Regions from separate parts of the Sinomonas atrocyanea genome, predicted to be linked through region 1. Evidence: riboswitches for the same ligand, from Rfam matches in the RefSeq annotation. Region 1 holds a riboswitch; the other holds the start of a gene.
The links. Region 1 has a riboswitch for S-adenosylmethionine ahead of acs (acetate--CoA ligase). Riboswitches for the same ligand answer to the same signal wherever they lie in the genome.
Positions count from the first base shown of each region.

Region 2: it holds a riboswitch for S-adenosylmethionine, as region 1 does, so the genes downstream of both, SA2016_RS12810 (aminotransferase class V-fold PLP-dependent enzyme) here and acs (acetate--CoA ligase) in region 1, are expected to answer to the same signal.

Region 1 covers NZ_CP014518.1:506,770-514,414, reverse strand. Annotated here, with positions in the region: gene SA2016_RS02490 (pullulanase X25 domain-containing protein) at 1-202, opposite strand, end outside; gene SA2016_RS02485 (helix-turn-helix transcriptional regulator) at 318-767, shown strand; gene SA2016_RS02480 (VOC family protein) at 772-1,182, shown strand; gene SA2016_RS02475 (hypothetical protein) at 1,182-1,442, shown strand; gene SA2016_RS02470 (hypothetical protein) at 1,639-2,100, shown strand; gene SA2016_RS02465 (DUF503 domain-containing protein) at 2,118-2,411, opposite strand; gene SA2016_RS02460 (oxygenase MpaB family protein) at 2,557-3,456, opposite strand; gene SA2016_RS02455 (flavin reductase family protein) at 3,579-4,061, opposite strand; SAM riboswitch class IV at 4,101-4,212, opposite strand; SAM riboswitch class I at 4,354-4,469, shown strand; gene acs (acetate--CoA ligase) at 4,477-6,432, shown strand; gene SA2016_RS02445 (NADPH-dependent FMN reductase) at 6,550-7,266, opposite strand; gene SA2016_RS02440 (hypothetical protein) at 7,339-7,645, opposite strand, start outside.
Region 2 covers NZ_CP014518.1:2,776,486-2,784,130, reverse strand. Annotated here, with positions in the region: gene SA2016_RS12815 (class I SAM-dependent methyltransferase) at 1-756, opposite strand, end outside; gene SA2016_RS12810 (aminotransferase class V-fold PLP-dependent enzyme) at 829-2,229, opposite strand; SAM riboswitch class IV at 2,259-2,373, opposite strand; gene hisN (histidinol-phosphatase) at 2,481-3,302, opposite strand; gene rsgA (ribosome small subunit-dependent GTPase A) at 3,367-4,464, opposite strand; gene aroA (3-phosphoshikimate 1-carboxyvinyltransferase) at 4,466-5,794, opposite strand; gene SA2016_RS12790 (DoxX family protein) at 5,791-6,390, opposite strand; gene SA2016_RS12785 (sigma-70 family RNA polymerase sigma factor) at 6,651-7,343, shown strand; gene rsrA (mycothiol system anti-sigma-R factor) at 7,340-7,597, shown strand.

The DNA of each region.
Region 1 (7,645 bases):
AGTTCTCGGTGCCCGCCGCCGTCCGGAACGAATGCGCCGCCCCCGGGCCACCGGCGTCGGACGACGGCGGCGGGGCGGCCGTCGCGGTCGTGGCACCGCCGAGCGCGAGGGCGGCAGCGAGGACGACGGCGGTGCTGGCCGCCCTCGCCCTCGGGGAGCGCGCGCGGCGCGCGGCGCGCGGGCAGACAGGGCGGAACCGCATGCAGACCTCCAGGGAAGCAGTGATCCGCCCACTATGGCGTATGTCACACGACGTGACAAGGACGTCATGCACTTCTCACTCGACAGCATGGAGGCCGCCTGCCACGATCGTGGACATGACCTCCAGTGCGCCCGCCGACCCGCGGCTGCGGGACCTGGCCCTGCTGCGGCGCGTGCGGGACCGCATCGACAGGGAGTATGCCGAGCCGCTCAACGTCGAGGCGCTCGCGCGCGGCATCCACGTCTCGGCCGGCCACCTGAGCCGCCAGTTCCGGGCGGCGTACGGCGAGTCGGTCTACCAGTACCTCATGACCCGGCGCATCGAGCGGGCCATGGCGCTGCTGCGCGTCGGGACGCTCAGCGTGACCGAGGTCTGCTTCGCCGTCGGCTTCTCTTCCCTGGGCACGTTCAGCACCCGGTTCGCCGAGCTGGTCGGCGTCCCGCCGAGCGTGTACCGCGACCAGGGCGCCGATATCGCGGCAGGGATGCTGCCGTGCATCGCCAAGCAGGTCACCAGACCGATCAGGAATCAAGAAGCACGGCTCCCGGCGCCCTCCGTACCGTGAAGCCATGGAACTCACCATTCATGCAAGCGCCCTCCCCCACACCGATCCCGAGGCGTCCCTCGCGTTCTACCGGGACGCCCTCGGCTTCGAGGTCCGCCAGGACGTGGGCCGGGGCACCATGCGCTGGATCACGGTCGGCCCCGCCGGCCAGCCCAGCACGTCGATCCTCCTCGCCCCACCGGCCACGGATCCCGGGATCACGGAGGACGAGCGGCGCACCATCTCGGAGATGATGGCCAAGGGCACCTACGGCTGGATCCTGTTGGCCACGCCCAACCTCGACGAGGTGTTCGAGAAGGTCCAGGCCACCGACGCCGAGGTGGTGCAGGAGCCCACCCTGCAGCCGTACGGCCTGCGGGACTGCGCCTTCCGCGACCCCGCGGGCAACCTCGTCCGCATCCAAGAGCTGCGCTGATGTGCCATCCCGCGTGGGGGCCGGCGCGCAGCCCGGCGCCGGCCCCGCGCGAGCTCGTGGGGGTGCGGCGCCTCCGGGATCTGATCGACCGGGACGGCGCGAGGAGGTTCCGGGCCGCGCACGACCGCGCACGGCGGCTCCCGTTCGACGTTGCGGCCCTCGCCCTCGCGGCCGGGATCCCCCCTGCCCAGCTCACGCGCGAGTTCACACACGCCTACGGAGCGTCGCCGGAGGAGTACGCCTCTGCCGGGGGGCTCTGAGGAGCCCCTCCCTCCGGATGTCCCTGGCCTCCGCGGCCTCCGCGGCGAGGAAATGCCCTGCGCTTCGGTCATTGCCCCGGCCTTCAACGCAGGGCTGTGACCGAAGCGCAGGGCATATGGGGGTGCCCGCGGATCCGGGGTCTGCTCAGGGTGAACCCTGAGGACGTGCACGGGGCCGGCCGCCCATAATGGGACGGTGACCACCCCCGGCAATGCCCCTCGGCGGAATCCCTACCGGGACCCCAGCGCCTACTGGCCCGACGGGGTCCAGCCCGGTGCGGCCGCGTCCGGCCGCGGGCTGGATGGCCTCCTGCCGGACGGCACCCGCCGCGGCGAGATCGTCCGCGCGGGAGGGGGCCCGGCGTCGCCCGCCAGCGCCGGGCAGCCGCGAGGGGGCGAGCGCAGGCCGCCCAAACCCGTCTCGCGGCTCGCGACCGGTCTGGGCGGGGTGGCGCTCGGCTTCGGCATCCTGGCCCTGACCCTGGGCGCCGTGCCCTGGATCGGCGCCTTCCTCGCTGCAGGGCCCCTCCTCGGCTCCGCGTTCGCCGCGTGGGGCTCGTTCGCCCGGTCGAAGGTGCGGGCGGCGCGGGTCTCGGCGATGGCGGTCGCGGGCGTCGCGCTGAGTGCGCTGCACGTGATCCTGCTGTTCGTGCGCTGATCCACCGTCGCGGCGGGTCAGTCGTCGCTGCGGGCCTCGCGCCGGCGGGCGCTGAGCAGCTCGACCTCCGGGCGGCCGGCGACGAGGCGTTCGACGGCGTCGAGCACCTCCACCGCGTGAGCCCTGTCCGCGCTGACGATGCCGACGCCGATGCGCGCGCGGCGGTGCAGGTCCATGTCCCCGACCTCGGCCGCCGAGACGTCGAACCGTCGGCGCAGCTCCGCGACGATCGGCCGGACCACTGAGCGTTTCTCCTTGAGGGAGTGCACATCGCCGAGGAGCAGGTCGAACTCGATCCAGGCAATCCACATGCGCCCATTCACTCACGGAGGGATGTCAGTACCTAGGCCCCGCGTCGGCTGAGAGGTGACCCCGGGTCTGTCGAGAGGTGACCCCGCGTCGGCTGAGAGGTGACCCCGCGTCGGGGCGGGGAAAGGCGAGGGAGCGGGCGGGGACTCAGAGCACGCCGAGGCGGACCAGGCGGCGCCGGGCGGCGGCTTCGCTCGGCGCCATCGGGCCCAGCGCCCGGCCGATGACGGCGAGCGTCGCCTTCGCGGCCCCCGCCAGCGGCAGCGGCACGGGCCCGAGCCGCGGACGCGAGAGCCCCAGGAGCTCCAGATGCCGCGGCGGAAGCGTGTCGAGGACCGCGCCGAAGAGCAGCGCGTAGCCGGGCTTGAGGAGCGGGTCCAGCGGCGGTCGCCGGATGAAGGCGACCACCTCGTCGACGCGGGGGCCGCCGGAGAGCTGCCCCGCGGCGTCGTACGCCCGGATGCGCTCCGCGAGGTCAGCCTCGGTGCGGGGCGGGTCCGCGACGCCCATGAGCTCGCCGGCCGTGGCCCACTCGGCCACATAGCGGTCGGCGCCGCCGGGAACCGGGCCGTGGAAGGCCTCGTAGCTGCGCAGGAACGCGTCGGTGAACGCGATGTGCACCCACTCGGCGAGGGCCGGATCGTTCGCGGAGTACTGCTCGTGCGCGCCGCCCGGCGAGACGTAGGTGCCGGTCACCGGCACGTGCACGCCGCGCACCCACGCGCAGGCCGCGCGGGCGGCCGCGGTGTCGCCGTAGGTGACCGTGAAGATCCAGCGGATGGTCCCGGCCAGGCGGCCGAGGGGGTCCGCGCGGTAGTTGGAGTGGTCCACCACCCCCGCCAGCACGCCGGGGTGGAGCGCCTGGGTGAGGAGCGCGCGGATTCCGGCGGCGATCGTGGACATGGAGCCGTGCACCGCCCAGACGGCGGAGTCGGGCGGGAAGAAGCCCGCGTCGTCGCCGTCCTCGAGGGCCGTCTCCCACGCGGGGATGGTCTCGGACTCGCCGGCGAACGTCAGGCGGAGCCGCTTCCGCAGCGGCCCGAGCATGTCAGGGGACACCCCTCCAGAGTACGTCGGGTCCAGAGTAGGTCGGGCGCACGGAGCATGCCGGGGCCCCCTCCGTTGAGGCGGAGCCGGGGCCCCGGCAGCGTGGCTGTGCGCCAGTAGGTCTACTTTGCCCAGTACACGTGGTTGGTGAGGGGGCGGAAGTCGTCCTGGCCCGAGATGCTGACAACCTCGCCGATCAGGATGACGTGGTCCCCCGCGTCCACCCGCTGCCAGAGGCGACACTCAACACGCGGGACGTCGGCGGCCACGACGGGCGAGCCCAGCACGCCGGGCTCCCAGTCCAGCCCCGCGAACTTGTCCGTCCCCTTCGCCGCGAACCGCTGCACGAGGTCCCGCCGTGACTCGGAGAGGATGTGCACGGCGTAGTTGTCGGTGTTGATCCATGTCGCAAACGAGCTCGACGACTTGTCCACCGCCCACGAGACGAGCGGCGGATCCAGGCTGATCGACGTGAACGAATTGCTCACGAGGCCCGCGAGGGTGCCGCCGTCCGAGGTGGTGATGACGGCGATCCCCGTGGCCCAGCACCCCATGGCCCGGCGCAGGTCGGCACCGGTCACGAGGTCGAGCGGGGTGGCAGTCATGAGTCCTCCAGCGAAACGGCCGGACGCCCGCGGTTCCGGGCGCCGTACTTGCCGCGGATGGCCACCGCGGCCGGATCCTCATCTGGGGCACCCCACTACGGGAGAGGGTTGCCGCCCGGCCAGCCAGAGCTTCGCACCGGGACTCTTGATCCTGCCTTCCACCCTACGAAAAGCGTCTCCGAGGCGTCCACCGTCCAGCCGTGGCCTGGGACACAGAAGGTCACATTGAACTTTGTTACGCGACCCTGCACGCCTTTTTTGGCCGGTTTGCATCCGGCGCGCAACAGTGAGGTGACCATCCCGAGCGGCCGAGAGATCTGGCTCCGTGACGCCGCAGCAACCATGGCCCTCTGCACAGGACCACCCTCTGCGCAGGACCACAGGTGCTACCGCCAGAACCGATGGAGAGAGAGCCATGACGTCTGTCCTCGAACCCCCCACGACCGCCACCAGCCAGCTCGATCCCGAGCGGATCGCCTTCTGGGAGGACGCCGCGCGGCGCCTGACGTGGGCCGAGCCGTGGGACGCCGCCCACACGTGGATCCCCGCGGACCCCTCCACCGACACACCGCCCGTGATCCGCTGGTTCGAAGGTGGGCGCCTGAACGCGGCCGTGAACTGCGCCGACCGCCACGTCGCCGCCGGGCGCGGGGACAAGGTGGCCCTGCACTTCGAGGGCGAGCCGGGCGACCGCGTCACCGTCACGTACGCGGACCTGCAGCGCCGGGTCTCCCAGGCCGCGAACGCCCTGCTCGCGCTCGGGATCGGCCAGGGCGACCGCGTGGTGATCTACCTGCCCGTGCTGGTCGAGACCGTGGTCATCACGCTCGCGTGCGCCCGGATCGGCGCGGTGCACTCGCTCGTGTTCGGCGGCTTCTCGGCCGAGGCGCTGCGCTTCCGCGTCGAGGACACGGGTGCCAAGCTGCTCGTCACCACGGACGGCCAGTACCGCCGCGGCAAGGCCGTGCCGGTGAAGGAGAACGCCGACGCCGCGGTGCGCGGCGGAGCAGCCGGCGGGGACAACGCCGTCGACCACGTCCTGGTGATCCGCCGGACGGGCTCGGAGATCGCGTGGACGCCGGGCCGCGACGTGTGGTGGCACGAGCTCGTCGACGCTCAGCCCGAGGTCCACGAGGCCGAGGCGTTCGAGGCCGAGACGCCGCTGTTCATCATGTACACCTCCGGCACCACGGGGAAGCCCAAGGGCCTGGTCCACACGACCGGCGGCTACCTCACCCAGGCGTCCTGGAGCCACGAGTACCTGTTCTCCCACCCCGACCCGGCACTGCGGGACGCGGACGTGCACTGGTGCACCGCGGACCTCGCCTGGGTCACGGCGCACACGTACGAGATCTACGGGCCGCTCTCCAACGGCGTCACGCAGGTGATCTTCGAGGGCACCCCGAACACGCCGCATCCGGGCCGGCACTTCGAGATCATCCAGCGCTACGGGGTGACGAGCTACTACACCGCACCCACGCTCGTGCGCTCGCTCATGGGCTGGTTCCCGGAGGGAGTGCCCGCGGAGTACGACTTCTCCTCGGTCCGGGTGTGCGGCACCGTCGGGGAGGCCGTGAACCCGGAGGCGTGGCGGTGGCTGCGCTCGAACATCGGGCGCGGCGAGGTGCCGATGGTGGACACGTGGTGGCAGTCGGAGACCGGCGCGACCGTGCTCTCGCCGCGGCAGGCCGACGCTGCGTTCAAGCCCGGGTGCGCCACCAGGGCGCTGCCCGGGCTCGCCACGGCGATCGTGGACGACGACGGCGCCCGGGTCGCGCCGGGCGTGCAGGGGAACATCGTGGTCACCGCGACCGGCCCCGCGATGGCGCGGACGGTCTGGGGCAACCCGCAGCGCTACCTGGACTCCTACTGGCGCAAGTACGCCGAGCAGGGCTGGTTCCTCGCCGGCGACGGCGCGAAGTACGACGCCGACGGCGACACCTGGATCCTGGGCCGCACCGACGACGTCCTCAACATCTCCGGCCACCGGCTCTCCACGATCGAGATCGAGTCGGCCCTCGTCTCGCACCCGGCCGTGGTCGAAGCCGGCGTCTGCCCGGTGGCGGATGCGGTGACGGGGCACGCGGCGGCGGCCTTCGTCGTCGTGAATCCGGAGGCCGTCGCCGCGGTGGAGCGGCGCGGGGACCTCGCGGCGGAGCTCCGCGCGCATGTTGCGCGGGAGATCGGGCCGATCGCGAAACCGCGCGAGATCGTCGTGGTGCCGGACGTGCCCAAGACCCGCTCGGGCAAGATCATGCGCAGGCTCCTGACGCAGCTGTTCGAGGGCACGGCGCTGGGGGACACGACGAGCCTGCAGAACGAGCCGTGCATCGCGGAGATCGCGCAAGTCCTGGAAGCTCGTCGGATCTGACTCCTCAACCGGACGTAGCTGACTCCTGAACCACCTGCGTTGAGGAGTCACCTCCGCGCCGTTGAGGAGTCACCTCCGCGCCGTTGAGGAGCCACCTACGGCACCTCCAGGAGCCGCTCAGACCGCGGCGGCCTCGAGCTCGCCCGCGCGGACCTGGGCGAACGCCACGGTCCAGGCCACGAGCTGATCGAGCATGGGGTCCACGGACACGGCCTGCAGGTCGGTCGGCTTGAACACCGAGAAGTCCTCGAAGTCGTTGAAGAGCGAGAACATGCCGGTCTTCTGCACGTGGGCGATCTGCAGCTCGGACAGCACTCCCCGCAGGTGCTCGACCGCCCGCGCCCCCAGCGCCGAGCCGTAGCCCACGATGCCCGCGGCCTTGTTGGCCCACTCGGCGTTGAGGAACGAGAGCGCGTTGGCGAGGGCCGGCGCCGTCGAGTGGTTGTACTCGGGGGTGACGAACACGTAGCCGTCGAATTCGGCGATCTTCGCCGCCCACGCCTTCGTGTGCTCGCCCTGGTAGTTGCCGTACGCGGCGGGGAAGGCCTCGTCCAGCAGCGGCAGATTGAAGTCGGCGATGTCCACGAGCTCGAAGGAGGCGTCGCCGCGCTGGTTCGCGCGCGCAACGACCCACTCCGCCACCTGGCGGCTGTTGCGCCCGGGGCGGGTGCTTCCGGTCACCACCGCGATCCGCGGGGCGCCTTCCCGCACGACGGCGGTGGGCGCCTCCGCGGAAGGGAGCGCCGGAGCGCGGGTCGCCTCCGCGGCCGGAGCCTCGGCGCGGTGGGCGGCGGACGAGTCGGTCGTGCCGAAGAGCTTCTTGAGCCAGGACATGCATGCCTCCAAGGTCTTAGTTGATGCTTCAATCAACTGTAGGCCTGAGCGATTGACACGTCAACCTTCTGCTCACATGAGGCGCCCCGGGATCGCTCCCGACCGGGCCATCGTGGCCGAATCCTCGTCGCGCCGCGCCCGCAGCCGGGCGTCGACCTCGGTGGAAGCCCGCGCCTGCCGCACGAGCCACGCCCACCCCGCGCGCAGGGCCCGCACGAGCGGGCGGAGATCGGGCAGCCCGAGCAGGTCGCCCGAGGTGTCCGGGAGGGATGTCGGCGGAACCAGGTCCCGTGGCGCCAGCTCCCGCGGTGCGCCCTCCGGCCGGCGAGGAGCCGACGGCCGGTTCGCCTCCGCCGTCGTGCGTGCCGCGGCGGGTGCG
Region 2 (7,645 bases), 2.1 Mb from region 1:
TGCCTCCGTGGCGCGCCACGCCTGGGTGATGTAGGGCAGGGCGAGGGGCTCGCCAGCGGAGTGGCCGAGGTGCTCGAAGAGGTACCAGGCGAGGTTGTCCTCGACCCTGCGCCGGTTCTTCTCGGAGGCCCGCAGGTAGTAGCTGCGGGACTTCGTCAGCTCCACGATGCCCTCGGGGGTGGTCGGGTCCTCCCAGGCGATCACGAGCGGCTCCCAGCCGTGCAGCTCCGGGCCCGACGGCGGGTGGTAGTCCGGCTTGTGGACGTCGCCGGCGTGCATGATGCGCGAGAGCCGGTGGACCCAGGGGATGCGCGTGTCGAGCTGGTTCCACACGAGCCCGGCGCGGCCGCCCGGACGGAGGAGGCGGGCCGCCTCGCGGGTCGCGGCCGCCGGGTCGAACCAGTGCCAGGCCTGGGCGGCGACCACCACGTCCGTGGAGGCGTCCGGCAGCCCGGTCCGCTCGGCGGGGGCAGCGACGCACGTGACCGAGGGGAGCCTGGCGGCGAGCTGGGCCAGCATGTCCGCGGACGGGTCCACGGCGGTCACGGCGAGGCCGCGGGCCACGAGCAGCTCGGTGAACTTGCCGGTGCCGGCCCCGAGATCGACCGCGGTGCGCGCGCCGTCCGGGACGATCCAGTCGGCCGCCTCCCTCGGGTAGCCGGGGCGGACCCGTTCGTAGTGCTCGCCGCCGGCGGAGAACGCCCCGGCGAGCTCGCGCCGCCGCGCGTCGTCGAACTTCGGCCCGCCCCGTCCCATCAGTTCCTTTCGAGGATTCCGGCTCCCCACTCTACGTCGGGCGCGGCCCCTAGGGCGTGCGGACGACGCCGCTCACTCGCCGAGGCTGCACGGCGCCGCCCCCGCGGTGCCCGGGGTGTTGGGCGCCCAGGCGGGGAACGGCCGGGTGTCCCGGGCAGGGACCCATCGCCCGGCGTCGACGGCGTAGTCGATGCCCAGCCCGGCCTCGACGAGCTGCCCGACCGCTGCCACGAGCCGCTCGACGTCCTCGAGCCGGGAGCCGACGCCGAAGCTGGCCCGCAGGGAGCCCGCCGGCAGCCCGAGCCGGGTCAGGGCAGGATGGGCGCAGAATCGCCCGTCCCGCACGCCGATGCCGTGCTCTGCGGAGAGGTAGGCGGCCGCGAGGCCCGCGTCGTAGCCGGCAATCGAGAAGTTCACCACGCCGATCGCCGACGGCGCGTCGGCGAAGAGGCGGTGGACGCCGACGCCGTCGATCGCCTCCAGGCCGTCCACGAGCGCGGCGCGCAGCTGCTCCTCGTGGCGGGTCCACGCGACGGGGTCCAGGGCGCCGAGGACCTCGGCGGCGCGGGCGAGCGTCGCCGCGCCGAGGACGTTGGGGGAGCCGGCCTCGTGCCGGGCCGGCCCGGTGGCCCAGGCCACGGACTCGAGGCGGACCTCGCTGACGGCGCCGCCGCCGGCGAGGTGCGGCCGGCCGGCGTCGAGCCAGTCCGGCCGGCCCACGAGCACGCCGCTGCCGAAGGGGGCGTAGAGCTTGTGGCCCGAGAAGGCGAGGTAGTCGATGCCCGTGACGGCTCCGGGGTCCCCCGCCATGTCGATCCGGCGGTGCGGGGCCAGCTGGGCGGCGTCGACGAGGATCCTGGCCCCGTGGGCGTGGGCGAGGGCGGCGAGCTCGGCGAGGGGGAGGACTTCCCCGGTGACGTTGGAGGCCCCGGTCACGGCGAGGAGGCCCACCCCGCCGTGGGCGAGCTCTGCGCCGAGGCGCTCGAGCGTCTCGGCGACCGTGTCCGCGGCGACGACGCTGCGGTGCGGGCGGCCCTGCCAGGGCAGGAGGTTCGCGTGGTGCTCGATGTCCAGGTAGAGGACGTCGAGGCCGGGCGGGACGCAGCCGGCGAGCAGGTTGAGGGAGTCGGTGGTGTTGCGCGTGAACACGACCGCGTCGTCCGGCCTCGCCCCGGCGAAGGCGCGCACGGTTCCGCGCGCGTTCTCGTAGACGCTCGTGCTGATCTGCGAGGCGTAGCCGGCGCCGCGGTGCACGCTCGCGTAGAAGGGCAGCACCTCGGTGAGGTGGTCGGCGACCTCGGCCAGCGCCGGGGCGGAGGCCGCGTAGTCGAGATTGGCGTACCGGACGCTCCCGCCGGTCACGAGCGGCGCGGCGAGGTCGGCGCCGACGACGGCGGCGAGTGGCTCGAGCGCGTCGGGGTACCGCGCGCTCAGCTCGGCAGCGTCGGCGGTGGGGGACAGGACAGTGCTCATCGGCGTTCCTCACAGGCGAGGGACCCTCGGGTCCGCGCTTGCCGCATCCGTTCCGGACCGGCCCGGTCGTCACCCGGGGCACCCCGCCGCGTCTGGGAGGGTTGCCGGCCAGCAAACCGGGGTTTCGCGCTGGCACTCGTGACCTTGGCAAAGACCCTAGGGCACGCGGGAGGGCCGCGCACGCCGGGCGGCGCGCAGCGGGTCAGTGTGACGAACGGTGACGGGGCGCGGGCCGGCTGCCGGGGCCCGCGTCAGTCCGGCAGGAGGTCGTCGCGGCCGGGGTTCAGCTTGCCGAGCACCTCGGAGTGCAGGATCCCGTTGGTCGCGAGCGCATTGCCGCCCCACGGGCCGTCCTGCCCGTCCAGGGAGGTGAAGCGGCCCCCCGCCTCGGTGACGATGGGCACGAGGGCGGCCATGTCGTAGAGGGCGAGCTCGGGCTCTGTGGCGATGTCCACGGCGCCCTCGGCGACGAGGCAGTAGGACCAGAAGTCCCCGTAGGCGCGGGTCCGCCAGACCTCGTCGGTGAGGCCGAGGAAGTCCTCGAGGCTCCCGCGCTCCTTCCAGCCCGAGAGCGAGGAATAGGACAGCGATGCGTCCTGCAGCTTCGAGACGTCGGAGACCTTCAGCCGCGTGGCGGAGGCGAGGGAGCGCCCCGTGTAGGCGCCGGTGCCCTTGGCCGCCCACCACCGCCGGCCGAGGGCCGGGGCGCTCACCACGCCGACCACGATCTCGTCGCCGTCGGCCAGGGCGATCAGGGACGCCCACACGGGCACGCCGCGGACGAAGTTCTTGGTGCCGTCGATCGGGTCGATGATCCAGCGGCGGGACCCGTGGCCCGTGGTCCCGAACTCCTCGCCCACCACCGCGTCGCGGGGCCGGGAGCGGGAGAGCTGCCCGCGGATCGCCTCCTCGGCGGCGCGGTCGGCGTCGGTGACCGGGGTCAGGTCCGGCTTGGTCTCCACCTTCAGGTCGAGGGCCTTGAACCGCTCCATCGTCTGGGCGTCGACCGAGTCCGCCAGGACGTGGGCGAGGCGGAGGTCGTCGTTGTACGAGGTCTCGGTCACTGAGGTCATGGACCCCACGCTATCCCCTGGGGCGCGCGCCGGCCGCGAGGCACAGCCGAGACGGGAGCACAGCCTAGACGCCGAGTTCCTTCTCGTCCTGCGCTTCCTCCCGCGGGCCGGCCCCGAGGAGGCGGCGCAGCGACGCGAGGCGGGCCGGGCCGGCGTCGCCCGCGTGCCCGCCGGCGACCCACGCGTCGAGGCCGCAGCCCACTGCCGCGGCGTCATGCCGGCAGCCGCGTTCGCATGCCTCGATGCCCGGCTCGAGGTCCGCGAAGGCGTGCAGGATCCGGTCGGGGTCCACGTGGGCGAGCCCGAACGAGCGGATCCCGGGAGTGTCGATGATCCAGCTGCCCGACGGGGCGTCGGCGAGGCGCAGCGCGAGCGCCGAGGAGGAGGTGTGCCGGCCGCGCCCGGTCACCGCGTTGACCCCGCCGGTGGCGCGGTCGGCGCCGGTGAGCGCGTTGACCATGGTGGACTTGCCCACGCCCGAGTGGCCGAGCAGTACCGTCACGTGGCCCTCGAGCTGGGCGCGGAGCCGCTCCACGGCCTCGTCGTCGAGCCGGGCCGAGGCGCCGTCTTCGGTTTGGGCGCCCTCTGCGGGCTCCTCGGCGGTGCGGCTCACGACGACGGTGAGGGGCAGGAGCCGGTAGTTGGCCAGGAGCGCGGCCGGATCCTTCAGGTCCGCCTTCGTCACGAGCAGCAGTGGCTCAATCCCGGCATCGTAGGCCGCGACGAGGGCCCGGTCGATGAAGCCGGTGCGGGGCTCGGGGTTGGCAGCGGCGACCACGATCACGAGCTGGTCCGCGTTCGCGACGACGACCCGCTCGTCCGGGTCCGTGTCGTCGGCGCTGCGCCGCAGGACGGTCGAGCGCTCCTCGATGCGGACGAGCCGTGCGAGGGTGTCGGGCCGGCCGCTGACGTCGCCCACCAGGCCCACGAAGTCGCCGGGCACCACGGGCGTGCGGCGCAGCTCCCGGGCCCGTGCGGCGATCACCACCCGCTCCTGGGGCGTGTCCTCGTCGAGGACCGCCGTGTAGCGCCCGCGGTCCACCGTGACGATGCGGCCCACGACGGCGTCCTCGTGGCTCGGCCGGTCCTTGGTGCGCGGACGGCTGCCACGCTTGTTCGGGCGGACGCGGACGTCGCTCTCGTCCCACTCGCGCTGCCCCATGCTAGGAGCCGGCTCCCGCCTGCGCGTGCTGGCCCAGCATGCGCGCCCACATCTGGGGGAACTCCGGCATGGTCTTGGACGTCGTGGCGATGTCCTCGACCTCGACCCCGGGGACGGCGAGCCCCAGGATGGCGCCGGCGGTGGCCATGCGGTGGTCGGCGTAGGAGCGGACCACGCCGCCGTGCAGCGGGGCGGGCCGGATCACGAGGCCGTCGTCGGTCTCCTCGGCGTCCCCTCCGAGCCGGGTGATCTCGGCGACGAGCGCCGCGAGCCGGTCCGTCTCGTGCCCGCGGAGGTGCGCGATGCCGGTGAGCCGCGAGGGCGAGTCGGCGAGCGCGCACAGCGCCGCGACCGTCGGGGCGAGCTCGCTCGTGTCGGCCAGGTCCGCTCCGGTGATGCGCTCCCCGCCGCGGACGGTGAGGGTGCCGGCGTCGAGGGTCACCTCGGCTCCGAGGCGGGGGAGGATCTCGCGCCAGGCGTCGCCGACCTGGGTGGTGTGCTCGGGCCAGTTGGGGACGCGGACGGTGCCCCGGGTGGCGAGGGCCGCGGCGAGGAACGGGCCCGCGTTGGAGAGGTCCTGCTCGATCCGGACATCGAAGGCCCGGATGGGGCCGGGCGAGACGACCCAGTGGTGGGGGACCGTGTCGTCGACCTCCACCCCGACGCCGCGCAGGACCTCGACGGTCATCGAGATGTGGTCGAGGCTCGGCACCGGGCCGCCGACGTGCTCGAGGTGGAGCCCGTCGGTGAAGCGGGCGCCCGCGAGCAGGAGCGCGGAGACGAACTGGCTCGAGCCGCTGGCGTCGACGGCGACGTGGCCGCCCCGCACCGCGCCGGTGCCCTGCACCGTGAACGGCAGCGAGCGGGGCGTGCCGCCGTCGGGGGACGTGAGGTCGACGCCCAGCCCGCGGAGGCCCTCGATCACGGGGCCCATGGGACGCACCCGCGCGTGCGGGTCGCCGTCGAACGCGATCACGCCGCGGGCGAGCGCGGCGAGCGGCGGCACGAAGCGCATCACGGTGCCGGCCAGTCCGCAGTCCACGGCCACGCTGCCGAGATCGGCGGCGTCGGCGCCGCGGGGGGCCGGGACGATCTCGAGGTCGGGACCGTACTCGCCGTCGCCGGGGACCTCGGTCACCGTGGCACCGAGGACCCGCAGGGCCTGGACCATCAGGGCGGAGTCGCGCGAGTGGAGGGGTGCCCGCAGGCGGGAGGGGCCATCGGCGAGCGCCGCCAGCACGAGGTAGCGGTTGGTCAGCGACTTCGAGCCGGGCACGGTGACGGTGGCGTCGACCGGCCGGTCAGCGAAGGGCGCCGGCCAGTGGTTCACGAGAGGACGTCCGAGGCGGCGCTGGCCGCTTCCTTCGCCGCGGAGCGCACGGTGCGCTGCGCCCGCCGGGCGGTGTGCTCGGCACGGCGCGCGGCGCGGTGGACCGCCTTGCTCGTGTGCTTCTCGGCGGCCGCGAACTGGCGCCGGCCCGCCTTGGTGGCGTCGGCCGCGAGATGCTGCGTGCGCCAGGCCAGGGAGGGCCGCCCGTTGGTGTCGACGCTCGCGAGCAGCACGCCGCCCAGGAGCGAGAGGTTCTTCAGCAGCCCGCTCCGGCGCGCCTCGCGGCCCGCCGGGGTGCTGATGTCGGCGCTGCGCCACTCGACGAAGGTGTTCAGTGCGCTCGTGATCGCGAGCACGGAGGCGGACAGCCGCGGCGCCTTGCCCAGCGCGAAGAGGATGCCGGCGCCGAGCTGGCTGGCGCCGACGGCCCGGGCGAGGACCTTCTCGTCCACCTGGATCGGGAGGGCATCGGCCGCCTGGCGCAGCACGGGCGAGAGCTGCTCGGCCGTGTCATCCGCGTTCTTCAGCTTTCCCGCGCCGGCGACGATGAATGACGAGCCGAGAAGCGGTCGGGCGAGGAATCGGACTGCGGACATCGGGCCTCCTGAGGCTGGGTTCGGGCGTGTTCCGACGCGACCCAGTCTGGCATCTTTGGGGAATATTTTCCTTCTCCCGCCGCGTTCTCCCTCGTGTCCGGCGGGCAGAGCGCCTCGCAGCGGCCCCGCGGGCCTGCGTCAGCGGTACCCCGGGCACGGTGAACGCGGCGCCAGCAGGCGCCGCCGGATGGAAGGAGCCGAGTGCTGGTCCTCGAACGCCCTGATGTACGCACAGCAGTCCGTGCGGCACCGACAGTAGACTGGGCGGCAATGAGCGCCGCCGAGTCCCACGAGCCAGAGCCCCCGTCCACGGTCAGGGTGGCGAGTCGGGCGCACGCGCCGACGTCGCAGCCGAGACCGACGACCAGCGCCGCGAGCGCTTCGAACGCGACGCGATGCAGTACGTCGACCAGCTCTACTCGGCCGCGATGCGCATGGCGCGCAACCCCGCCGATGCGGAGGACCTCGTGCAGGAGGCCTACGCGAAGGCGTTCGCCGCCTTCCACCAGTACAAGCCGGGCACCAACCTGAAGGCCTGGCTGTACAGGATCCTCACGAACACGTACATCAACCTGTACCGGAAGCGGCAGCGCGAGCCCCAGCAGGCGCAGACGGACAGCGTCGAGGACTGGCAGCTCGCGCGCGCCGAGTCCCACACCTCGACGGGGCTCCGCTCGGCCGAGGCCGAGGCCCTCGATCACCTGCCGGACTCCGACGTCAAGGAGGCCCTGCAGTCCATCCCGGAGGAGTTCCGCCTTGCGGTCTACTTCGCGGACGTGGAGGGCTTCGCGTACAAGGAGATCTCGGACATCATGAACACCCCCATCGGCACGGTCATGAGCCGCCTGCACCGCGGCCGCAAGATGCTCCGGGACCGTCTCGCGGACTACGCCGCCGAGCGCGGGTTCGCCGGTGCCCGGGCCGTGGCGGCATCCCAGGAGAAGGAACAATGAGCGATTGCCAGGGCCTGGGCGACTGTGACGACAGCCGCCTCCACCGGCTGTACGAGTACCTCGACGGAGCGCTCCCGGCGCACGAGGTCGCCGAGATCCGCGACCATCTCGAGTCCTGCCCCGAGTGCCTCGAGGAGCATGACCTCGAGTGCATGATCCGGTCGGCCATGAAGCGCAGCTGCCACGAGCAGGCGCCGGCCGCCCTCAAGGACTCGATCCTGAACAAGATCCACTCCTCGCGGGCGGAGGCCTGACCCCGGACGCCGCGCCGGGCGAGGACTCCTGAGCCCCCGATCAGCTGC